One region of the Burkholderia sp. F1 genome, then DNA from elsewhere that is predicted to be linked to it. Evidence: predicted binding sites of a transcription regulator. Region 1 holds the regulator's gene; each other region holds the start of a gene.

The links. Region 1 encodes sigma-54, which starts transcription at its own class of promoters, with help from an activator protein. Its sites were predicted from a motif close to TGGCANGNAANCTGCTTT; they were not measured.
Region 2: the regulator sigma-54 is predicted to act here: its motif matches at 4,190-4,207, upstream of prpB (methylisocitrate lyase).
Region 3: the regulator sigma-54 is predicted to act here: its motif matches at 2,847-2,864, upstream of ACFIMZ_RS08050 (collagen-like triple helix repeat-containing protein).

What each region holds. Positions count from the first base shown of each region.
Region 1 covers NZ_CP172421.1:3,600,106-3,607,598, forward strand. Annotated here, with positions in the region: gene ACFIMZ_RS16960 (cation:proton antiporter) at 1-344, opposite strand, end outside; gene kdsD (arabinose 5-phosphate isomerase KdsD) at 471-1,454, shown strand; gene ACFIMZ_RS16970 (KdsC family phosphatase) at 1,454-1,990, shown strand; gene lptC (LPS export ABC transporter periplasmic protein LptC) at 1,994-2,608, shown strand; gene lptA (lipopolysaccharide transport periplasmic protein LptA) at 2,629-3,294, shown strand; gene lptB (LPS export ABC transporter ATP-binding protein) at 3,291-4,067, shown strand; gene ACFIMZ_RS16990 (RNA polymerase factor sigma-54) at 4,233-5,738, shown strand; gene hpf (ribosome hibernation-promoting factor, HPF/YfiA family) at 5,897-6,265, shown strand; gene ACFIMZ_RS17000 (PTS sugar transporter subunit IIA) at 6,455-6,967, shown strand; gene hprK (HPr(Ser) kinase/phosphatase) at 7,099-7,493, shown strand, end outside.
Region 2 covers NZ_CP172422.1:155,141-162,633, reverse strand. Annotated here, with positions in the region: gene acnD (Fe/S-dependent 2-methylisocitrate dehydratase AcnD) at 1-1,966, opposite strand, end outside; gene prpC (bifunctional 2-methylcitrate synthase/citrate synthase) at 2,047-3,219, opposite strand; gene prpB (methylisocitrate lyase) at 3,267-4,160, opposite strand; gene prpR (propionate catabolism operon regulatory protein PrpR) at 4,332-6,317, shown strand; gene ACFIMZ_RS19705 (CGNR zinc finger domain-containing protein) at 6,370-6,987, opposite strand; gene ACFIMZ_RS19700 (VOC family protein) at 7,111-7,493, shown strand, end outside.
Region 3 covers NZ_CP172421.1:1,671,595-1,679,087, forward strand. Annotated here, with positions in the region: gene ACFIMZ_RS08045 (collagen-like triple helix repeat-containing protein) at 1-1,230, opposite strand, end outside; gene ACFIMZ_RS08050 (collagen-like triple helix repeat-containing protein) at 1,274-2,797, opposite strand; gene ACFIMZ_RS08055 (Flp family type IVb pilin) at 3,462-3,638, shown strand; gene ACFIMZ_RS08060 (A24 family peptidase) at 3,715-4,215, shown strand; gene ACFIMZ_RS08065 (TadE family protein) at 4,212-4,682, shown strand; gene cpaB (Flp pilus assembly protein CpaB) at 4,778-5,680, shown strand; gene ACFIMZ_RS08075 (type II and III secretion system protein family protein) at 5,728-7,146, shown strand; gene ACFIMZ_RS08080 (fimbrial protein) at 7,192-7,493, shown strand, end outside.

The DNA.
Region 1 (7,493 bases):
CACGTGATGTGCATCCAGCGCTCGAACAGCGCGCCGAGCACGAGCGCGAGCACGAGCGTCGCGACCACCTGCAGCAGCCCGAGGCCGAACACGAGCCGCTGCATCGCCCGCAGCTTCGCGAGCGAGAACTCGAGGCCGATCGAGAACATCAGGAACACCACGCCGAATTCCGCGAGATGCTCGGCCCGCTCGAGGTCCGCCGCGACGCCGAACGCGTGCGGGCCGACCAGGATGCCGACGGTCAGGTAGCCGAGCATCGGCGGCAGGTTCAGCGAACGGAATACGACGACGCCCACCACCGAAGCCAGCAGCAGCAGAAGCGTCATTTCGAGCGGGGAAATCACGGGCGAAGCGTCCTCGGTCGTCGGGGCCACGGCAAAGCAGGCGCGGCATGGTGGCGGGAGACAGGCGACATCGGACGAGTCCGAACGGCCGGCGCGGCGAACAAACGCCTTTGCTATACTCCGCGCATGATAGCGAAAATCAATGATGATCGGGCGCTCGCGCTCGCCCGCGACGTGCTCGACATCGAGGCGGACGCCGTGCGCGCGCTGAGCGACCAGCTCGACGGCGACTTCGTCAAGGCCGTCGCGCTGCTGCTCGGCTGCGGCGGCCGTGTGGTGGTCTCCGGGATCGGCAAATCGGGGCACATCGCCCGCAAGATCGCGGCCACGCTGGCCAGCACCGGCACGCCCGCGTTCTTCGTCCATCCGGCCGAGGCCAGCCACGGCGACCTCGGGATGGTCACGGCCGACGACGTGTTCATCGGCATCTCGTACTCCGGCGAGTCGGAAGAACTCGTCGCGATCCTGCCGCTCGTGAAGCGAATCGGCGCGAAGCTGATCGCGATCACGGGCCGCGCCGAATCCAGCCTCGGCCAGCTCGCCGACGTCAACCTGAACGCCGCGGTCGCGAAGGAAGCGTGCCCGCTCAACCTCGCGCCCACCGCGAGCACGACCGCCGCGCTCGCGCTCGGCGACGCGCTCGCGGTCGCGGTGCTCGACGCGCGCGGCTTCGGCTCCGAGGATTTCGCGCGCTCGCACCCGGGCGGCGCGCTCGGCCGGCGCCTGCTCACCTATGTGCGCGACGTGATGCGCACCGGCGACGAGATTCCGTCCGTCGGGCTCGACGCGACGCTGTCCGACGCGCTGTTCCAGATCACCGCGAAGCGGCTGGGAATGACGGCCGTGGTCGACGCCGACGGCAAGGTCGCCGGGATCTTCACGGACGGCGACCTGCGCCGCGTGCTCGAGCGCGACGGCGACTTCCGCCGGCTGCCGATCGTCGACGTGATGACGCGCCAGCCGCGCACGATCGGGCCGGATCACCTGGCGGTCGAGGCGGTGGAACTGATGGAGCGCCATCGGATCAACCAGATGCTGGTGGTCGATGCCGGCGGTGCGCTGATCGGCGCGCTGAACATGCACGACCTGTTCTCGAAGAAGGTGATCTGATGACCGCTGCGCTGACTGCAGCCGAGCGCGCGAGCCGTGTGAAGCTGATGATTTTCGACGTCGACGGCGTGCTGACCGACGGCGGCCTGCTGTTCACGGCCGCCGGCGACGCGATGAAGTCGTTCAATTCGCTCGACGGGCACGGCGTGAAGCTGCTCGGCGAGGCCGGCATCGCGACCGCGATCATCACGGGCCGCAAGTCCGAGATCGTCGCCGCGCGCGCGAGGGAAATGAAGATCGCGCACCTGTTCCAGGGCGTCGAGAACAAGCTTGCCGTGTTCGGCGAGCTGGCCGCGTCGCTCGGCATCGCGCCGGACGCATGCGGCTACATGGGCGACGACTGGCCCGACCTGCCGGTGATGCTGCGCTGCGGCTTCGCGACCGCGCCGGCGAACGCGCACCCCGAGGTGATCGCCCGTGCGCACTGGGTCGCCGAGGCCCGCGGCGGCCAAGGCGCGGTGCGCGAGGTCTGCGACACGATCCTGCGCGCGCAGCGCCGCTACGACGCGCTGCTCGCGCAAGCCTGCGGGGCCTGACGGATGAATCCTCAATTCCGCTGGACCCAGCTGCTGCCGCTCGCCGCGGTCGCGGCGCTCGCGGGCATCACGTGGTGGCTGCTGCAGGCGACGCTGCCGCCGCCCAGCGAAGGCGCCGCGCAGCAGAAGCAGCACACGCCCGATTATTTCGCGGACAACTTCTCGGTGACCGAGCTCGACCAGTCGGGCACGACCCAGTACCGGCTGACCGCGGCGAAGCTGATCCACTACGAGGACACCGAGTCGAGCGACCTGACCACCCCGGCGATGCGTGCGTTCCAGCCCGGCAAGCCGGTCGTGACGACCACCTCGAAGCGCGGCACCGTCAACGGCGACGTGTCGATCGTCGACCTGTACGACGACGCGCGCATCCTGCGCGCCGCGGGCGGCGGCGATCCGCAGATGCAGGCGGATTCCCAGCATTTCCGGATCTTCGTCAATGACGATGTGATCCAGACCGAAAAGCCGGTTAAACTTCAGCGCGGCCTGTCGCTCGTCAACGCGACCGACGGCATGAAGTACAACAACGTCACCCGGGTCATCGAGCTTTACGGCAACGTGCGCGGCACGATCGCCGCGTCGGACGCGTCCGGCGGCTCGAAAGGTCAACCCAAGTAACTCATCCCACGCGTGACTGCATGAACGAATCGTTCCCGTGTCAGATTTACGGCGGCGCCCGGCGCGTCGCCCGCGCCGCGCTCGCCGCGACGCTCGTGGCGCTCCCGCTGGTCGGGCTGGCGCCGCTCGCCCATGCCGAAAAGGCCGATCAGGGCAAGCCGATCAACGTCGAAGCGGACAACCTGACCTACGACGACCTGAAGCAGGTCACCATCGCGACCGGCAACGTCGTGATCACGAAGGGCACGATCATCATCAAGGGTGATCGCGTCGAAGTGCGGCAGGATCCGGAAGGCTATCAGTACGCGACCTCATACGGCAGCGGCAAGAAGCACGCGTCGTTCCGCCAGAAGCGCGAAGGGCTCGACGAATACATCGACGGCGACTCGGAACGCATCGACTACGACGGCAAGCAGGACCTGACGACCCTCACGACCGCCGCGACCGTGCGCCGCCTGCAGGGCACGTCGACGATCGCCGACACCGTGCACGGCAGCGTGGTCACCTACGACGGCCAGCGCGACTTCTACACCGCGCGCGGCGGCAAGGACGTCGCGGCGCCGGGCAACCCGAACGGCCGCGTGCGCGCGATGCTGTCGCCGCGCAGCGGCGGCCCCGCCCCGCTGAACGGCGCGCCGGCCAAGCTGGCGCCGTCGACCACGATCCAGGGGGCGCCGGGCCAATGAATGCGTTACCGAACCGCCAGCCGGCCGGCACCAGCAGCTCGCTCGTCGTCCGCAACCTGAAGAAGCGCTACGGCTCGCGCACGGTCGTCAAGGACGTGTCGCTCGACGTGAAGAGCGGCGAAGTCGTCGGCCTGCTCGGCCCGAACGGCGCCGGCAAGACCACGTCGTTCTACATGATCGTCGGGCTCGTGCCGCTCGACGCGGGCGAGATCTCGCTGAACGGCAGCTCGATCAGCCTGCTGCCGATCCACAAGCGCGCGTCGCTGGGGCTGTCGTACCTGCCGCAGGAAGCGTCGGTGTTCCGCAAGCTGACCGTCGAGGAGAACATCCGCGCGGTGCTCGAGCTGCAGCACGACGACGGCGGCAAGCGCCTGTCGAAGGACGCGATCGCGTCGCGCACCGAGGCGCTGCTCGACGAGCTGCAGATCGGCCACTTGCGCGAGAATCCGGCGCTGTCGCTGTCCGGCGGCGAACGTCGCCGTGTCGAGATCGCGCGCGCGCTCGCGACCAACCCGAGCTTCATCCTGCTCGACGAGCCGTTCGCGGGCGTCGACCCGATCGCGGTGCTCGAGATCCAGAAGATCGTCAAGTTCCTGAAGCAGCGCAACATCGGCGTGCTGATCACGGACCACAACGTCCGCGAAACGCTCGGCATCTGCGACCACGCGTACATCATCAGCGACGGCACCGTGCTCGCCGCCGGCGCGCCGAGCGAAATCATCGAGAACGAAAGCGTGCGCCGCGTCTATCTCGGCGAACATTTCCGCATGTAACCCGTTGTCGAGAACGCGCCCCGCCCGGTCACGCCGCGCGGGGCCGCGCCCCGTTTTACAGTCCCGTTCGCGGTCCATTCCCGGCAGGACTGACGCCGCGCGTAATCGCGGATGGCTCAAGGCGCCTGGGTCGTGGCAAACTCCCGGTATGACTCCCTCCCTGCCATGAAAGCCAGCCTTCAACTCCGCCTGTCGCAACACCTGGCGCTGACGCCGCAACTGCAGCAGTCGATCCGGCTCCTGCAGCTGTCGACGCTCGAACTGCAACAGGAAGTGGCGATGGCGGTCGCCCAGAATCCGCTGCTCGAGAGCGACGACGAATGGATCGCGAGCCCGCTGCGCGTTGCCGCGGATGGTTCGCTGATCGCGCAGACGCCGCCCGCGTCGAACCCCGAGCCGATGGCGGCCACGAACGGCGCCGGCCAGACCGGCGAGCGCACCGAACGCGACGAGCCGGCCGCTGCGGACGACTATGACGGCTACGCGTCCGGCGACAGCGACGGCCCGCAATGGAACCTCGACGAATTCGGCCGCGCGAGCGGCGCGTCAGATGACGACGACCTGCCGCCGCTGCAGGTCCAGGAAGCGGCGACGTCGTTGCGCGACCACCTGTCCGCGCAGCTGCGCGTCACGCAGGCCGGGCCGCGCGACCGCGCGCTCGTGATGTTCCTGATCGAATCGCTCGACGACGACGGCTACCTGACCGCAACGCTCGACGAGGTGCTCGCCGACCTGCCGCCCGAACTCGAAGTCGATTGCGACGAACTGAACGCCGCGCTCGCGCTGCTGCACAGCTTCGACCCGGCCGGGGTCGGGGCCCGCTCGGCGTCCGAGTGCCTGAAGCTGCAGCTGCTGCGGCTCGATCCGTCCCCGACGCGCACGCTCGCGCTCGAGATCGTGTCGCAATATCTCGAGCTGCTCGCCGCGCGCGACTTCACGCGGTTGCGCAAGCACCTGAAGGCGAACGACGACGCGCTGCGCGACGCGCACGCGCTGATCCGCTCGCTGGAGCCGTTCCCCGGCGCCGCGTACGGCAAGGCCGAAGCGGACTACGTCGTGCCCGACATCATCGTGAAGAAGGTCGGCCAGGGCTGGCAGGCGGAGTTGAATCCCGAAGTCGTGCCGCGCCTGCGGATCAACAATCTCTACGCGAACATCCTGCGCAACAGCCGCGGCGATCCGTCCGCGGGTTCGCTCAAGCAGCAGCTGCAGGAAGCGCGCTGGCTGATCAAGAATATCCAGCAGCGGTTCGACACGATCCTGCGAGTTGCACAGGCTATTGTCGAACGTCAGAAGAATTTCTTTGCGCACGGCGAAATCGCCATGCGCCCCTTGGTTTTGCGGGAAATAGCTGATACGCTGGGCCTACACGAGTCGACTGTCAGCCGTGTGACAACCGGGAAGTACATGCTGACCCCGTTCGGGACGCTTGAATTTAAGTACTTCTTCGGATCTCACGTCTCGACCGACACAGGTGGCGCCGCATCGTCGACTGCCATCCGTGCCCTCATCAAGCAACTGATAGGAGCCGAAGACCCAAAATCGCCTCTTTCGGACAGCCGAATTGCCGAACTGCTGGCAGAACAAGGCTTCGTGGTCGCGCGCCGCACGGTTGCCAAGTATCGCGAAGCCCTCAAGATCCCGGCAGTAAATCTGCGCAAGTCTCTTTAAGCCTGCTGCCTGCCCGGCGGCAGGCGTGTTCCGGCCACCGCGCATACGGGGAACTGGCCGGGCGACCTGTCCGCCATCTGCCGCACCGTGCGGCACGGGCATGTCGACCGGAGCGCCGCCTCGATGCGGCCGCGTGGTCACTCGCTTGGAGAAGCACTATGAACCTGAAGATCAGTGGACATCATCTCGAAGTCACGCCTGCAATTCGCGAATACGTGATCACCAAGCTGGACCGGGTGCTACGGCATAGCGATCAGGTGATCGATGGCACTGTGATCCTCTCGGTCGACAACCACAAGGAAAAGGACAAGCAGCAACGCGCGGAAATCAATCTGCATCTGAAGGGCAAGGATATCTTCGTCGAAAGCGCAAACGGCAACCTGTACGCAGCAATCGACCTGCTGATCGACAAGCTGGACCGCCAGGTCGTGAAGCACATGGAGCGCCTGCAAACGCATGCGCATGATCCGATCAAGCTTCAGCCGGCGGTCGAGCAGTTCGAACAGATCGAAGTGCCGCCGCAATAACCTGCCATGCCGCATCGCCACGCCGCCCGGTTCGCCGGGCGGTTTTTTTTGTGTCCGGCGCAGCGCCGCCCGCATCCGCGCCACGCTCGCGCCCGTGTTCTATAATGCTTCGGTTATTGCCGGGGGGCGTTGGGTACGGTCGCCGTGCCTTGCAGGTCTCCATCGCCTAACGCCTTGATATTGCCAAACATGGAAAATCAGTCTGCCGCCGCGAGGAGACCCCAGGCCGCCCTATCGCCTGCCAACATGAATCGCCTAGCCAAAATCCTGCCCCTAGAGAACGTCGTCATCGACCTCTCCGTCACCAGCAAGAAACGCGTCTTCGAACAAGCCGGGCTGATCTTCGAGAATCAGAACGGCATCGCCCGCAGCACCGTCACGGACAACCTGTTCGCGCGCGAGCGCCTCGGCTCGACCGGGCTCGGCGAAGGCGTCGCGATTCCGCACGGGCGCATCAAGGGCCTCAAGCATCCACTCGCCGCGTTCGTGCGGCTCGCCGATCCGATTCCGTTCGAGGCGCCCGACGGCCAGCCCGTTTCGCTCCTGATCTTCCTGCTCGTTCCCGAGCAAGCCACCCAGCAGCATCTCGAGATCCTGTCGGAAATCGCACAGCTGCTGTCCGACCGCGATGCGCGCGAGCGTCTGCACAACGAACCGGATCGCGCCGAGTTGCACAGCCTGCTCACTCAGTGGCAACCTTGAGTTGATCCGGGCGGTACATTTTCCCGAACGAGGCGGCACGCGCCGCCGTCCCGGGCCGCCCGGCGCCGGCCCGGCGTGGCGACGACCGTCGCCGCCACGCGCGCGCACCGGCTCACTGGAGTGACGGACTCATGGATACGTCCAGCATCAACGCCCAGAGCATCTTCGACGACAACGCGGCCACGCTGAAGCTCAGCTGGCTGACGGGGCATGAAGGCTGGGAACGCGGCTTTTCCGCGGATACCGTCGCCAATGCGACGTCGAGCGCCGACCTCGTCGGCCACCTGAACCTGATCCACCCGAACCGGATCCAGGTGCTAGGCGAAGCCGAGATCGACTACTACCAGCGGCAGACCGACGAAGACCGCTCGCGCCACATGGCCGAACTGATCGCCCTCGAGCCGCCGTTCCTCGTCGTCGCCGGCGGCGCCGCGGCGCCGCCCGAACTGGTGCTGCGCTGCACGCGCTCGTCGACGCCGCTGTTCACGACGCCGATGTCCGCCGCCGCGGTGATCGACAGCCTGCG
Region 2 (7,493 bases), on a different replicon from region 1:
CGGCGGCGCTGTTCGCGAGGATCGCGTTCGACGGCGACAGGTGGTCGGTCGTGATGTTGTCGCCGAGCACCGCGAGCGGGCGCATTCCCTTGAGCGTGCGCACGCCGGCCAGCGCGCCTTCCCAGTACGGCGGACGGCGGATGTACGTGCTTTGCGCACGCCAGTCGTACAACGGCGCCGCGCGCTCGCCCGCATCGGCGCTGCGCGCGAACATCGGCTCGTAGACCTTGCGGAACTGCTCGGGCTTCACGCTCGACGCGACGATCGCGTCGATCTCCTCGTCGGTCGGCCAGATGTCCTTCAGCGTGACCGGCTTGCCGTCCTGGTCGTGGCCGAGCACGTCCTTCTCGATGTCGAAGCGGATCGTGCCCGCGATCGCATACGCGACGACGAGCGGCGGCGACGCGAGGAACGCCTGCTTCGCATACGGATGGATGCGGCCGTCGAAGTTGCGGTTGCCGGACAGCACGGCGGTCGCGTACAGGTCGCGCTCGACGATTTCCTGCTGGATCTTCGGGTCGAGCGCGCCCGACATCCCGTTGCAGGTCGTGCACGCGAACGCGACGATGCCGAAGCCGAGCTTCTCCAGCTCCGGCAGCAGGTTCGCTTCTTCCAGATACAGCTCGACCGCCTTCGAGCCCGGCGCGAGCGAGCTCTTCACCCACGGCTTGCGCACGAGGCCGCGCGCGTTCGCGTTGCGCGCGAGCAGGGCCGCGGCGATCACGTTGCGCGGGTTGCTGGTGTTCGTGCAGCTCGTGATCGCGGCGATGATCACCGCGCCGTCGGGCATCTCGCCCGCCTTCTCTTCCCACTGGCCGGCGATCCCGCGCGCGGCGAGGTCCGACGTCGGCAGCCGCTTGTGCGGATTCGACGGGCCGGCCATGTTGCGCACGACGGACGACAGGTCGAACGTCAGCGTGCGCTCGTACTGCGCGTGCTGCAGCGTGTCGGCCCACAGGCCCGCTTCCTTCGCGTAGGTCTCGACAAGCTTCACCTGCTCGTCGCTGCGGCCGGTGAGGCGCAGGTAGTCGGTCGTCTGGCCGTCGATGAAGAACATCGCGGCCGTCGCGCCATATTCGGGCGCCATGTTCGAGATCGTCGCGCGGTCGCCGAGCGTGAGGCTCGCGGCGCCTGCGCCGCGGAACTCCAGGTACGCGCCGACCACTTTCTCCTTGCGCAGGAACTCGGTCAGCGCGAGCACGACGTCGGTCGCGGTGATGCCGGGCTGGCGCTTGCCGGTCAGCTCGACGCCGACGATGTCGGGCAGGCGCATCCACGACGCGCGGCCGAGCATCACGTTCTCGGCTTCGAGACCGCCGACGCCGATCGCGATCACGCCGAGCGCGTCGACGTGCGGCGTGTGGCTGTCGGTGCCGACGCAGGTGTCCGGATACGCGACGCCGTCCTGCGCCTGGATCACCGGCGACATCTTCTCCAGGTTGATCTGGTGCATGATGCCGTTGCCCGGCGGGATCACGTCGACGTTCTCGAACGACTGCTTCGTCCACTCGATGAAGTGGAAGCGGTCCTCGTTGCGGCGATCCTCGATCGCGCGGTTCTTCGCGAACGCGTCCGGATCGAAGCCGCCGCACTCGACGGCGAGCGAGTGGTCGACGATCAGCTGCACCGGCACAACCGGGTTCACCTTCGCCGGATCGCCGCCGCGCTCGGCGATCGCGTCGCGCAGGCCCGCGAGATCGACGAGCGCCGTCTGGCCGAGGATGTCATGGCACACGACGCGCGCCGGGAACCACGGAAAATCGCGTTCGCGCTTGCGCTCGATGATCTGCTTCAGCGAATCGGCGAGGATCGCCGGGTCGCAGCGGCGCACGAGGTTTTCGGCGAGCACGCGCGACGTGTACGGCAGCGTGTCGTAGGCGCCGGGCGCGATCGCGTCGACCGCGGCGCGCGCGTCGAAGTAGTCCAGCGACGTGCCGGGCAGGGGTTTGCGGTAGGCGGTATTCATGATGTGGGGGCAACCTGGGTAAGACGTTCAGCGCGCGCCGGCCGCCCGCGTGGCGGGGGCCGGCGCGCGCTGCTTGCGTGTCAGCGCTTCTCGATCGGCACGAACTGCAGGTCTTCCGGACCCGTGTAGTTCGCGCTCGGGCGGATGATCTTGTTGTCGACGCGCTGCTCGATGATGTGCGCGCTCCAGCCGGACGTGCGCGAGATCACGAACAGCGGCGTGAACATCGCGGTCGGCACGCCCATCATGTGATACGACACCGCGCTGAACCAGTCGAGGTTCGGGAACATCTTCTTCGCGTCCCACATCACCGATTCGAGGCGCTCGGCGATGTTGTACAGCTTCAGGTCGCCCGCTTCCCTCGACAGCTTGTGCGCGACGCCCTTGATCACCTTGTTGCGCGGATCGGAGATCGTGTAGACCGGGTGGCCGAAGCCGATCACGACTTCCTTGTTCTCGACGCGGCGGCGGATGTCCACTTCGGCGTCGTCCGGCGAGCTGTAGCGGCTTTGGACTTCATACGCGACTTCGTTCGCGCCGCCGTGCTTCGGCCCGCGCAGCGCGCCGATCGCGCCGGTGATCGCCGAGTAGATGTCCGAGCCCGTGCCCGCGATAACGCGGCCCGTGAACGTCGACGCGTTGAACTCGTGCTCCGCGTACAGGATCAGCGACGTGTGCATCGCGTCGACCCACGACTTCGACGGCGCCTTGCCGTGCAGCAGGTGCAGGAAATGGCCGCCGATCGAGTCGTCGTCGGTTTCCGTCTCGATGCGCTTGCCGTTGTGCGAGAAGTGATACCAGTACAGCAGCATCGAGCCGAGCGACGCCATCAGGCGGTCGGCGATGTCGCGCGCGCCCGGCAGGTTGTGATCGTCCTTCTCCGGCAGCACGGTGCCGAGCACCGACACGCCCGTGCGCATCACGTCCATCGGGTGCGCGGACGCCGGAATCTGCTCGAGCGCCGCCTTCAGCGCGCTCGGCAGGCCGCGCATCGAACGCAGCTTCGCCTTGTAGGCGGCCAGTTCGGTCAGGTTCGGCAGCGTCTCGTGCACGAGCAGATGCGCGATCTCCTCGAACTCGCACGACTCGGCGACATCGAGGATGTCGTAGCCGCGGTAGTGCAGGTCGTTGCCGGTCTTGCCGACCGTGCAGAGGGCCGTGTTGCCGGCCGTCACGCCCGACAGCGCGACCGACTTCTTCGGCTTGAAGGCGCCTGCGGCGGCCGGTGCTGCTGCGTCTTTCGTCTCGCTCATGTTTCCGTTCTCCAGTATCCAGATTCGTGTATCGGGGGCGGGCCGCGTTACTTCTTGCCCTGCGCGAACAGCTCGTCGAGCTTCTGCTCGTATGCGTGGTAGCCGAGGTAGTCGTACAGCTCGGCGCGCGTCTGCATCGTCGGCACGGCCGCCTTCTGCGTGCCGTCGCGGCGCAGCGTCTCGTAGAAATTCAGCGCGGCCTTGTTCATCGCGCGATACGCGCCGCAGCAGTACAGCGCGATGTCGACGTTCGCCTCGCGCAGCTCGTCGAGCGTAAAGAGCGGCGTCGAGCCGAATTCGGTCAGGTTCGCGAGGATCGGCACCTTCACGGCAGCCTTGAAGCGGCGATAGTCGTCGAGCGTCTTCATCGCTTCGGGGAAGATCATGTCCGCGCCGGCCTCGACATAGGCAATCGCACGCTCGATCGCCGAGTCGATCCCTTCGGCGGCGGCCGCGTCGGTGCGGGCCATGATCACGAACTGGTCGTCGGTGCGCGCGTCGACCGCCGACTTGATGCGGTCGACCATCTCGTCGGTCGGCACGCATTCCTTGCCGGGACGGTGGCCGCAGCGCTTCTGGCCGACCTGGTCCTCGATGTGCACGGCGGCGACGCCGGCCTTGATGAACGAGCGGACCGTGCGCGCGATGTTGAACGCGCCGCCCCAGCCCGTATCGATGTCGACGAGCAGCGGCAGGTCGGTCGCGTTGGTGATCCGGTTCGCGTCGATCAGCACGTCTTCCATCGTGCTGATGCCGAGGTCGGGAATGCCGAGCGAATTCGCGGCGACGCCGCCGCCCGACAGGTAGACGGCCTTGAAGCCGACGGCCTGGGCCATCTTGGCCGCGTAGGCGGTGATCGCGCCGACCACCTGCAGCGGCTGCTCGGCCGCGACTGCCGCGCGGAATTTCGCGCCGGCGCTTTGAAGATGCGTGTTGCTCATGAACGGCCTCCTGATGGAATGCCTGCTACACAGCAAGTACCGGGCCAGCTCGCGTATCGCCGCTAACCCACTGATTCTTAAGCAACCGGCCGCATGCCATCGTGGCCGAATGATTTCAATTTGGAAATTTCGCGTTCCAAAAATGAAATCGCACGCGCATAATCGTTCGCCATGGACCTCTCCTCGATCAAGCCCGTCGGCCCCGCCGACCGCGCGGTGCGGCCGCGCGTCTGGGCGATGGGCATCAGCCGCCTGCGGGACCTCTTTCGCGAGATCGCCGGCGAATTCGACGAGCGCGCCGACGTGCGCATCGTGTCGCGCGCGTATGAAGAGGCGCTCAACGCGATCGCCGAGGCCGGCGCCGCGCGGCCCGACGTGATCGTCGCGGCCGGCTCGAACGGCAGCTTCCTGAAGACGCGCGCGCCGGTGCCGGTCGTGGTCGTCACGCCGACCGGCTTCGACGTGATGCAGGCGCTCGCGCGCGCCCGGCGCGACGCGTCGCGGATCGCGCTCGTCAGCGTCGGCGAGACGCCGCCCGAGGTGCGCCGCTTCGTCGCCGCGTACGGCCTCGACGTGGAGTTTGCGTCATATCAGTCCGCGCAGGAAGCGGAAACCTGCGTGCACGACCTGCGCGACCGCGGCATCGAGACGATCGTCGGCCCCGGCCTCGTCACCGACCTGGCCGCGAGCGTCGGCATGGGCGCCGTGTTCCTGTATTCGCATGCGTCGGTGCGCAAGGCCGTCGACACCGCGCTCGAGGTCGCCTATGCGACCCACGCGGAGGCACTGCGCCGGCAGCGCCTCGACAACCTGCTCCAGCACCTGCGCGACGGTGTCGTCGCGCTCGATGCGCGCGGGCGCGTCGAGGCAATCAACGAGCGGCTCGCGCTGGCGCTCGGGGTCGAACCCGCGGCGGCCGTCGGGCGCGCGCTGGTCGACCTGACGCCAGAGCTGCGCACGCTGCGCGGCGACGACGGCGACGCGCTCGCGACCGTGCGCGGCGTGCGCTACGTCGTGCATCGCGGCCCGCTCGTCGATCGCGGCGTCACGTCGGGCAGCGTGCTGACCTTCCAGGAATCGCGCGCGGTCGAGCGGCTCGACCGCGCGCTGCGCTCGCAGCCGGGCACGCAGCAGTTCGCGGCGCGCTACACGCTCGACGACGTGGTCGGCGCATCCGCGCCGATGACGCGCGTGCGCGACCTCGTGCGCCGCTACGCGAAATCCGACGCGACCGTGCTCGTGCTCGGCGAGAGCGGCACCGGCAAGGAGATGATCGCGCAGAGCCTGCATGCGCTGTCCGCGCGGTGCAGCTATCCGTTCGTCGCGATCAACTGCGGCGCGTTTCCGGAAGCGCTGCTCGAAAGCGAGCTGTTCGGCTACGAGGAAGGCGCGTTCACCGGCGCGCGGCGCGGCGGCAAGACGGGCCTGTTCGAGGCCGCGCATCGCGGCACGCTGTTCCTCGACGAGATCGGCGAGATGCCGCCGTCGCTGCAGAGCCGTCTGCTACGCGTGCTGCAGGAGCGCGAGGTGATCCGGCTCGGGTCGACCGAGCCGATCCGCATCGACGTGCGCGTGATCGCCGCGACGCACCGGCCGCTGCTCGCGGCCGTCGAGGACGGCACGTTCCGCGCGGACCTCTACTACCGGCTCAACATCCTGAACGTCGGGCTGCCGCCGCTGCGCGAGCGCCCGGCCGACATTCCCGCGCTCGCGGCCGCGCTGCTGGTGCAGGCCGCGCGGCGCGAGCCGCGGCTCGCGGACAGCCTGCGCGATGCCGGCGACGCGGCGCGCGTGCTCGACGCGACGCAGGCGATCCTGATGCGCTACCGGTGGCCCGGCAACGTACGGGAATTGCAGAACGTGATCGAGCGGATCGCGGTGGAGCTGGCGGAAGAAGCGGGCGACGACGGGCAGGCTGCGCCGTGCGGCGCGCTCGATCCCAACGCATTGCAGGCCATCGCGCCGGAACTGTTCGCGAGCCCGGCCGATGCGTGCGACGATCCGGACGATGCGCCGACGCTGCAGGCGCGCCGCCGCCGCGCGGAAGCCGACGAGATCCGCGCGGCGCTCGACGCATGCGGCGGCGATCGCGACCGCGCGTGCGCGATGCTCGGCATCAGCAAGACGACGATGTGGCGGAAGCTGTCCGGCAGGTAGGCGCCGCTTGCTGCAACGCGATTGCGTGCGCCGGTCCGCCACCGGTCCCCGGTCAGTCCGCCTTGTAATAGTGACGATGGGCCTTCGCGCGATTGCCGCATGACGCCATCGAGCACCAGCGCCGGCTGCCGTTCTTGCTGTCGTCGACGAACAGCCATTGGCACGCGTCGTTCGCGCACCGCTTGACCTTCGCGAGGCGCGCGCCGCCGAGCAGGTCGATCGCCGACCACAGCACCGGGCTCAGCAGCCCGCCGAGCGTCGCGGTCTCGTGCCCGACCTGCCACGCATACCGGTCGTTCGTGCGCACCAGCGCGACCCGCGGCGCCGCTTGCGCAAGATGGCCGCGCAGCGCCGCGACGTCGCGCGCCGGCGGCTCGCACTGCTCTGCCTGCGCGAGGTAGAGCCGGTAAAGCGTCTCCCGCAGCGCCAGCGCGCCGTCGAGCCATGCCGGCCCGGCATCCGCGATCGACGCGCGGCACGCGTCCGCCAGCGCGGCCGGCACGCCCGCCTGCTCGCGGCACCACGCCAGCAGGTCGTCGACCGTCCCGAGCGTTTCCGTCGGCATCTCGCTGCCGCGCCAGTAACGCGTATTCGCGAAATCGATGCTCAGCGTTTCCGGCGGCGCCGGAATCAGGAAGTCCGCGTCGGCGGAAGGATGCGTATCGCTCATGTCGCGATCGTATCTAACCACCATGCCGGTTGACAAGCGCAAGGACGTTTCCTAGCATAACCGGCATGGTGGTTAAAACTCGCTTGCCGCACTGACACCCACGCAGTCTCAAGGAGCAATGACATGATCGATCACCTTTCCTTCGGCGTCGCCCAGATCGACCGCAGCCGCACGTTCTACGACAGCGCGCTCGGCGCGCTCGGTTACAAGCGGCTGTTCGGCGACGCGTCGTCACTCGGCTACGGCACGGCCGAACCGGTTCTGTGGCTCACGCACACGACGCGCCCCGTGGCGGCCGATCCGGAATCGGGGCTGCATGTGTCGTTCAGGGCGTCGTCGCCGGTGGAAGTCGACGCGTTCTACCGTGCCGCGCTCGCACACGGCGGCACGGACAACGGCGGGCCCGGCAGGCGGGAGCACTACGGCCCCGGTTATTACGCGGCGTTCGTCACGGATCCCGACGGGTATCGGCTGGAAGCGCATTGCGAGCTGGACAACATCGTGTG
Region 3 (7,493 bases), 1.9 Mb from region 1:
GCTCGACGATCCGCCGGTGCTCGCCGCGCTGCCTGCCGCGCCCGTGACGGTATTCAGCAAACCCGTAACGGGCGCGAGAGGGTTCGTACTGCCCGTGCCGCCCGTCGCGCCGCCGAGTGCGCCGGTGACGGTCGACACGAGGCCCGTGACAGGCGCGAGCGGATTGCTCGTGCCGCCCGACGTCGCGCCGCCGATCGCGCCCGTGAGCGGGCCGAGGGGCGTCGAGCCGAGACCCGACAACAGCCCGCCGAGCGGGTTGGTCGAGCCCGATGACGTGCCGCTCGGCGAGCCGCTCTGCACGGTGGCCGTCGAGCCGCCGACGAGGCTCGTGATCAGGCCGGGGACCGGTGCGGCGCCATTCGGGCCGTTCGGGTTGACGAGGCCGCCGGCGTTGGTCACGGTGTTGCCGACCGAGGTGACGAGCTGGCCGACGTCGCCGACGAGCGGCTGGCTCGACGTGCCCGCGACCTGCTGGCCGGCCGAGCTGATCGCGCCGCCGACCTGGCCGAGCAGGCCGGAAACCGGCTGGCCGAGGCCCGTCGTCGTGCCGACCTGCTGCGTGAGCTGGCCGGCCGTGATGACGAGCGGCGTGATCGCCGAGCTGAGCGGCTGCGTCACCTGCTGCACGGGGCCCGACGACAGCGTCGTGCCGATCGTGTTGCCGGCGGCGCCGAGGCCGTTGGCGACCGTGTCGAGCACCGTGCCGACCGGGGACGTGACCGGCGCGAGCGGCGCCAGCGGGCCGGTGCCGAGCGCCTTGACCGTCGCGCTCAGCCCGGACACGGTGTTGCTCGTCGCGCCGACGACGTTGCCGAGGCCGGCCACCGTCGTGCCGACCGGGTTCTGCGTGGAGCCGATCTGGCCGAGCCCGTTGCTGACGGCGTCCGCCGCTGCGCCGAGGATCGTGCCCGTGCTCGACACCGTGCTGCCGAGTCCTTGCGTCACGCCGTTGCCGAGGCCCGGCACGCTCACGTTGCCGATCGTGCTGCCGAGATCCGAGGTTGTCTGGCCGAGCGTGCTGACGACGCCCTTGGTGCCCGTCGATCCGCTGCTGGTGCCGTTCGTGCTGGGGTTGTTCGCGCCGCTCGTGGTGCTGCCGTTGGCGCTGGCCGGCGGCGCGTTCACGCCGTTGCCGCCACAGGCGGCGAGCAGGCAGGCCGCGGCGAACGCGGTGAGGGGAACGCGCCACCGGCGCAGCGCGGCCGACGTGAGAGTACGTTGCTGGGGCATGGTTGACTCCTCGCAGTCTTGTCGATGAAGGGAACGAGCGGATTTACTTGTGGATGCCGCCGAGCAGGCCGCCGATCAGCGACATGACGGGTGCGAGCGGATTCGACGACGTGCCCGAGCTCGTCACTGCGCCGGTGCCGCCGGCCAGCGACGGTGCGCCCGACGTCGCGCCGCCGGCCGCGCCGGTGACCGTGTTCAGCGCCCCGGTGACCGGTGCAAGCGGGCTGGCGCCGCTGGAGCTGCCCGTCGCGCCGCCGAGTGTGCCGGTGACGGTCGAGACAAGGCCGGTGACCGGTGCAAGCGGGCTGGCGCCGCTGGAGCTGCCCGTCGCGCCGCCGAGTGCGCCGGTCACGGTCGAGACGAGGCCAGTGACCGGTGCGAGCGGGCTGGCGCCGCTGGCACCGCCCGTCGCGCCGCCGAGTGCGCCGGTGGCGGTCGAGACAAGGCCGGTGACCGGTGCGAGCGGGCTGCCGGCACCGCCCGTCGCGCCGCCGAGCGCGCCGGTGACGGTCGACACGATGCCCGTGATCGGCGCGAGCGGGTTGGCGACGCCGCCGCTGCCGCCGGTCACCAGCCCGCCGACCGCCTTCACGGTATTGCCCGTCGACGACACGGTGGTGCCGAGGCCGGTCGTGACCGGGTTGCCTCCCGTCGACGCGATCATGGCGCCGGCCTGGTTCAGGCCATTGCCGAGCGTGCCGAGCAGCGTGTTGACCGGCGCGCCGAGACCGGTTGCGGAGCCAACCGTCTGGGTCGTGTTGCCGACCATCGTCGTGATCGGCGTGATCACGGAGCTGACGGTCTGCGTGACTTGCTGGATCGGGCCGGTCGACAGGGCGTTGGTGAGCGTGTTGCCGCCGTTCGCGACGGCGCTGCCGACCGTCTGCACGAGGCCGCCGACGGCGCCGGTCACGGGCGCGAGCGGCGACAGCGGGCCGCTGCCGAGGCTCGTGACGAGCGTGCCGGCCTGCGTGACCGCGTTGCCGAGCTGATTGACCACGCCGCCGGTGCTGGCCACCGTGACGCCGACCGGGTTGCTCGTCGCGCCGAGCTGGCCGAGCCCGTTGCCGAGGCCATTGCCGAGCGCGGTCACCGCGCCGCCGACGCTTTGCACGATGCCGCCGGCCGCTTGCGTCGTCTGCGGGTTGACGCCCGGCAGCGTCTGGCTGCCGACCACGGTGCCGAGACCCGACACGGTCGAACCGACGCCGGTCACGATGTTGCTGCTGCTGGCGAGCACGTTGCCCACCGCGTTCGACGACACGCCCGACGTGCCGCTCGTGCCGCTGGTCGTCCCGCTCGTGGTGCCACTGGTGCTGCCGCTCGTGCTGCCACTCGTCGAACCGCTGGTGCTGCCGCTGGTGCTCCCCGACGTACCGCTCGTCGAGCCGGACGTGCCGCCGCCGGACGTGGAAATCGAATCGCTGCCGCCGCTCGAGTTCGAGCCGCCGAGGCCCTTGCTGATCGAACCGGAGCCGCCGCAGGCAGAGAGGGAAAGCATGGCTGCCACGGTGGCCGCGATCAGAGTCGTCCGGAGCGTGCCATGAGGGATTACCTGAATGTCCATTTCGTCCTCGCATTAAAACTGATGTTGTGATGAGTGGTGCGCGGACTACTCTGCAACTGTCGTGCCATTTCGGCGATTGCCGGTTCGACGATGGGTTTTAAACGGGGTATTTCCTTATCGGAAAAGGACTTGCACGAATTGAAAGATTGTTGAAATTGTTTGGGCGGCCGGAGCCGGGAGCGATTTCAGCCGGTTCGTAACGTAACGTCACATCATTGGCGTTACGCGAACGACGTAACGTGCGGGGACAGGAGGGCGGGAACGGTCGTTCTGTTTTATAGGTGGATTAGATGTGCACATCTAACCTATCGTAAATCCTATGTGTAAGACGTACCGAAACACCGTACAAATAGGGTGTGCTACACGTCGATTTTTCGATCAGGATTGTTAAAAGAGGTTGGAAATTAAAAGGGATCGGAGATAAGATTCGTGGCGGGTGTAAGTTTTGTACGATTTGGTACAGACGTTCGAGGAGGATCAATGGCACGAATGTTAACTTGCATCAAATGATGATCCGCGTCGAGCGAGACGCGCTATAAAGAATGGGCATCCGGTCGGTGTCACGGCAAGTGTGGCAAACGGCGCGGAGCCGGGCCGAATATGCGAGGACCCAACCATCGTATAAACGGCCAGAGAAACAAACATACAGGCACGAGGAAATAAAATGAAAGCAATGATGATTCGCTTCCTCAAGGAGGAAGACGGGGTGACCGCGATCGAATATGGTCTGATCGCGGGTCTGATTGCTGTTGCCATCATGGTGAATGTCTCGGAGATCGGCACTCGACTCGGCGCGGTGTTCACCAACATCTACAACCAGCTGGCAACCGCCGCGGGCTGATCGCTGCGTTCGGCAGTCGTGGCGAGCGAGTCGCGATTGCGACTCGCTCGTTGTCGCACGCGCGTCCGGTTTCGACATGGCACTCCTGTTCAGCATCGGTATTTTTTTCGCCTGGGCGATGCTTGTCGCACTCGGCGATATCCGCTTTCGACGCGTACCGAATACGCTGGTCGTCGCGGGATTGATTGCGGGATTCGCAAGCACATTCGCGCACGCAAATCCATTCGGCGTTTTCCCGAGGCAGGCATTAATCGGCATGCTGGTCGCAGCAGTCAGCCTTTTTCCCTTTTTCGCCTTTCGCGTCATGGGCGCAGCGGACGTGAAGGTATTCGCGGTGCTCGGCACATGGTGCGGCATGCATGCGCTGCTCTGGTTATGGGTGGTCGCGAGCATTGCGGCCGGCGTGCATGCGCTTGCGCTGATGGTGATGTCGAACACGTCGATCGGCGCGCTGCGGCGGCGCGGCGCGCCCGCGATGACATTGGGTGGCCGGCGCGCGACGCCGTATGCCGCTTGCCTCGTGGCGCCGGCGGCAGGGTGGCTCGCGCATCTCGTCATGTCAGGGGGCGTGCAATGACGACGCAGCGGCAGCCGCGCGCACGTCGGCGCCAGCGGGGCGCGACGGCGGTCGAGTTCGCGCTCGTGTTTCCGCTGTTCTTCGTGATCTTTTACGCGCTCGTGTCGTACGGGCTGATCTTCGCGATCCAGCAGAACCTGACGCTGGCCGCGACCGAGGGTGCGCGGGCGGCGCTGAACTATGTGCCCGAGGCGAACGGCCAAGGGGCGCAGGCGCTGCAGGACCGCGCGAGTGCAGCCCGCAGGGCCGCGCAGAACCTGACCCGCTGGCTGCCGAACGTCGTGGTGCCGGCGCCGTCGTCGGCGTCGTGCAGCTACGACGCGTCGATGTACTGCGTGACGGTCACGGTGACCTACCCGTATGCGCAATATCCGCTGGTGCCGTCGCTGCCGCTGCTCGGCCTCGTGTTGCCGAGCGCGCTGACGAGCACGGCGACCGTGCAGATCAATCCGGCGACCATCCTGTGACGCAGCATGTGCGACGCGATCCCGATGCGTGAACCCTGACCAGCACTCCGACACAACCGACACAACAACATCACTGACGGCACCCGACACTCACCATGGCGAACAACCTGACCAAAATCATCGCCGGCCTGCTGATTGCGATCGCAGTATTGCTGGGCATCTACGCGTGGATGCTCGGGCGCGCCCCGGCCCGTCCGCCGGCGCCGGTCGTGGCGCAGGCCGCGGTGACGCAGACGGTGCCGCTCGTCGTCGCCGCGCGCCTGTTGCCGGCCGGGCAGGCGATCACCGCCGACGGGCTGAAGATCGTGCAGGCGCCGGTGTTGCCGGCGGGCGCATTCAGCGATCCGGAGGCGCTCGTCGGCCGCGTGCCGGCGAACGACATTCTCGACGCGTCGCCGGTGCTCGCGGCCGTGCTGTCGTCGGGGCTCGCGGACCAGGTGGCGCCCGGCGAGCGGGCGGTCGCGGTCAGGGTCGATGAAACGAGTGCGGTCGGCAACCGGCTGCGGCCCGGCAACTTCGTCGACGTGTTCCTGAACCTGAAGCGCGAGGGCGGCGCAGGCGGCCAGACCGGCTCGGAAATTCCGCGTACGCAGGCGCGCCTGCTGCTGTCGAAGGTGCGCGTGCTGGCGTTCGGCGATGCGACGTCCGATCGCGACGGCGCGGCGGGACCGACGAGCATGGCGCGGACCGCGGTGCTCGCGGTGCCGACCGCGCAGGTCGACGCGCTGACGCTGGCCGACGCGAACGGTCGCCTGACGCTCGCGCTGCGCAATCCGCACGATGACGAAATCGCCGCGCAGACCGTCGCGATGCGCACGATGGGCGAGCTCGGGCCGTCGGCCGTGGCGGCCACGGGCGTCGCGCTCGACGAGCTGTCCGCGTCGCGCGCGCGCAGCGCGTCACGCGAGCCGGCCGCGCCGCGCGCCCCGGTCGTGGCGCGCCCGGGCGGCGGCATCGAAGTGATTCGCGGCGGGCGGGCCGAGACGGTCGCCTATTGAACAACTTCTGAACGACAACCCGCACGGTCATCGAAAGCAGCGACACAATGAAGAACACACTGATTGCATTCGCGATTGCCATCTGGACCCTGACATGCGCGACGCTGGCCGCGGCGGCCGGCGCCGGCGCCTCGATCGATCTCGCCGTCGGCGCGCAACGGCAGATCGCCGCCGGGCGCGTGCTGCAGCGGGTGGCGGTCGGCGATCCGTCGGTGGCCGACGTGCTGATCATGAAGGGCAGCCGCGCCGGCGCGGTGCTGCTGGTCGCGAAGGCGCCCGGCTCGACGAACGTGATGCTGTGGGAGCGCGGCCGCGACGAGCCGACGGTGTGGAACGTCAACGTCGTCGACGCGGCCGCGCATGCGGTGCTCGACAGCTCGGCGCCGGACGCGAAGGCGTATGGCGACGTCGCGGTGCTGTCCGGTTCGGCGGCGTCGCTCGATGCGCACGAGCGCGCCGCCGCGATCGGCCAGCACATGGCCGACAAGGGCGGCGCAGCGGCCGGCGCAAACTGGGGCGCGGGGGGCGCGACCGGCAAGCGCGGCGGCGGCGCGAACGGAACGGGCGGCAAGGGCGGCGCGGTGATCGACGCGTCGACGGTCGGCGGCCGGAACACCGTGCAGGTCGACGTGCGCGTCGTCGAATTCAGCCGCTCGGTGCTGAAGGAGGCCGGGCTGAACTTCTTCAAGCAGAGCAACGGCTTTGCGTTCGGTGCGTTTACCGCAGGCGGATTGCAGTCGATCGCCGGCGCCGCGACGTCCGCCTTCCAGGCGACGGCCGGCATTCCGGTCGCATCCGCGTTCAACCTCGTCGCGAACTCGGCGGGCCGCGGCATCTTCGCGAACCTGTCGATTCTCGAAGCGAACAATCTCGCACGGGTGCTCGCGCAGCCGACGCTCGTCGCGCTGTCCGGCCAGAGCGCGAGCTTCCTCGCGGGCGGCGAGATCCCGGTGCCGGTGCCGCAGGCGCTCGGTTCGACGGCGATCCAGTGGAAGCAGTACGGCGTCGGCCTGACGCTCACGCCGACGGTGCTGAGCCCGCGCCGCATCGCGCTGAAGGTCGCGCCCGAATCGAGCCAGCTCGATTTCCTGCACGGGGTGACGATCAACAGCGTCGCGGTGCCCGCGATCACGACGCGCCGCGCCGACACGACGGTCGAGCTCGGCGACGGCGAGAGCTTCGTGATCGGCGGCCTGATCGATCGCGAGACGATGTCGAACGTCAACAAGGTGCCGGTCCTCGGCGACCTGCCGATCATCGGGGCGTTTTTCAAGACGCTCAACTATCAGCAGAACGACAAGGAACTGGTCATCATCGTGACGCCGCACCTCGTCGCGCCGATCGCGAAGGGCGCCTCGCTGCCGGCCACGCCGGGCGAGCTGTCCGAGCAGCGCGACGGCCCGGTGTGGCGGTCGTACCTCGGCGGCATCGCATCGCCCGACGCGGCGCCGGGGTTTTCGAAATGAACGCGGGGCGTGTCGTCGCGCGCTATCTGACTGGGGATGTCCCACATGAACGCGAGAACCCATTCGTTGGCTGAGCCCGCCGTGACCGACTACTTCGTATGCGCGTCGCAGCACGATCGGCATATCGGCTGGCTCGGCGAGACCCTGGTGCCGGCCGGCGCGGTGGAAGCCGCGCCGCTCGATCCGGGCGCGCTCGCGCAGCGCATCGCGGGGCTCAATCCCGCGATCGTCTTCATCGACTTCTCCGGCGCGCAGGCGGCGGCGAGCGCGGCGGCGGCCGCGGTGCGCGTTGCGCATCCGGGGCTGCCGGTCGTCGCGCTCGGCACGCTCGCCGAACCGGAAAGCGC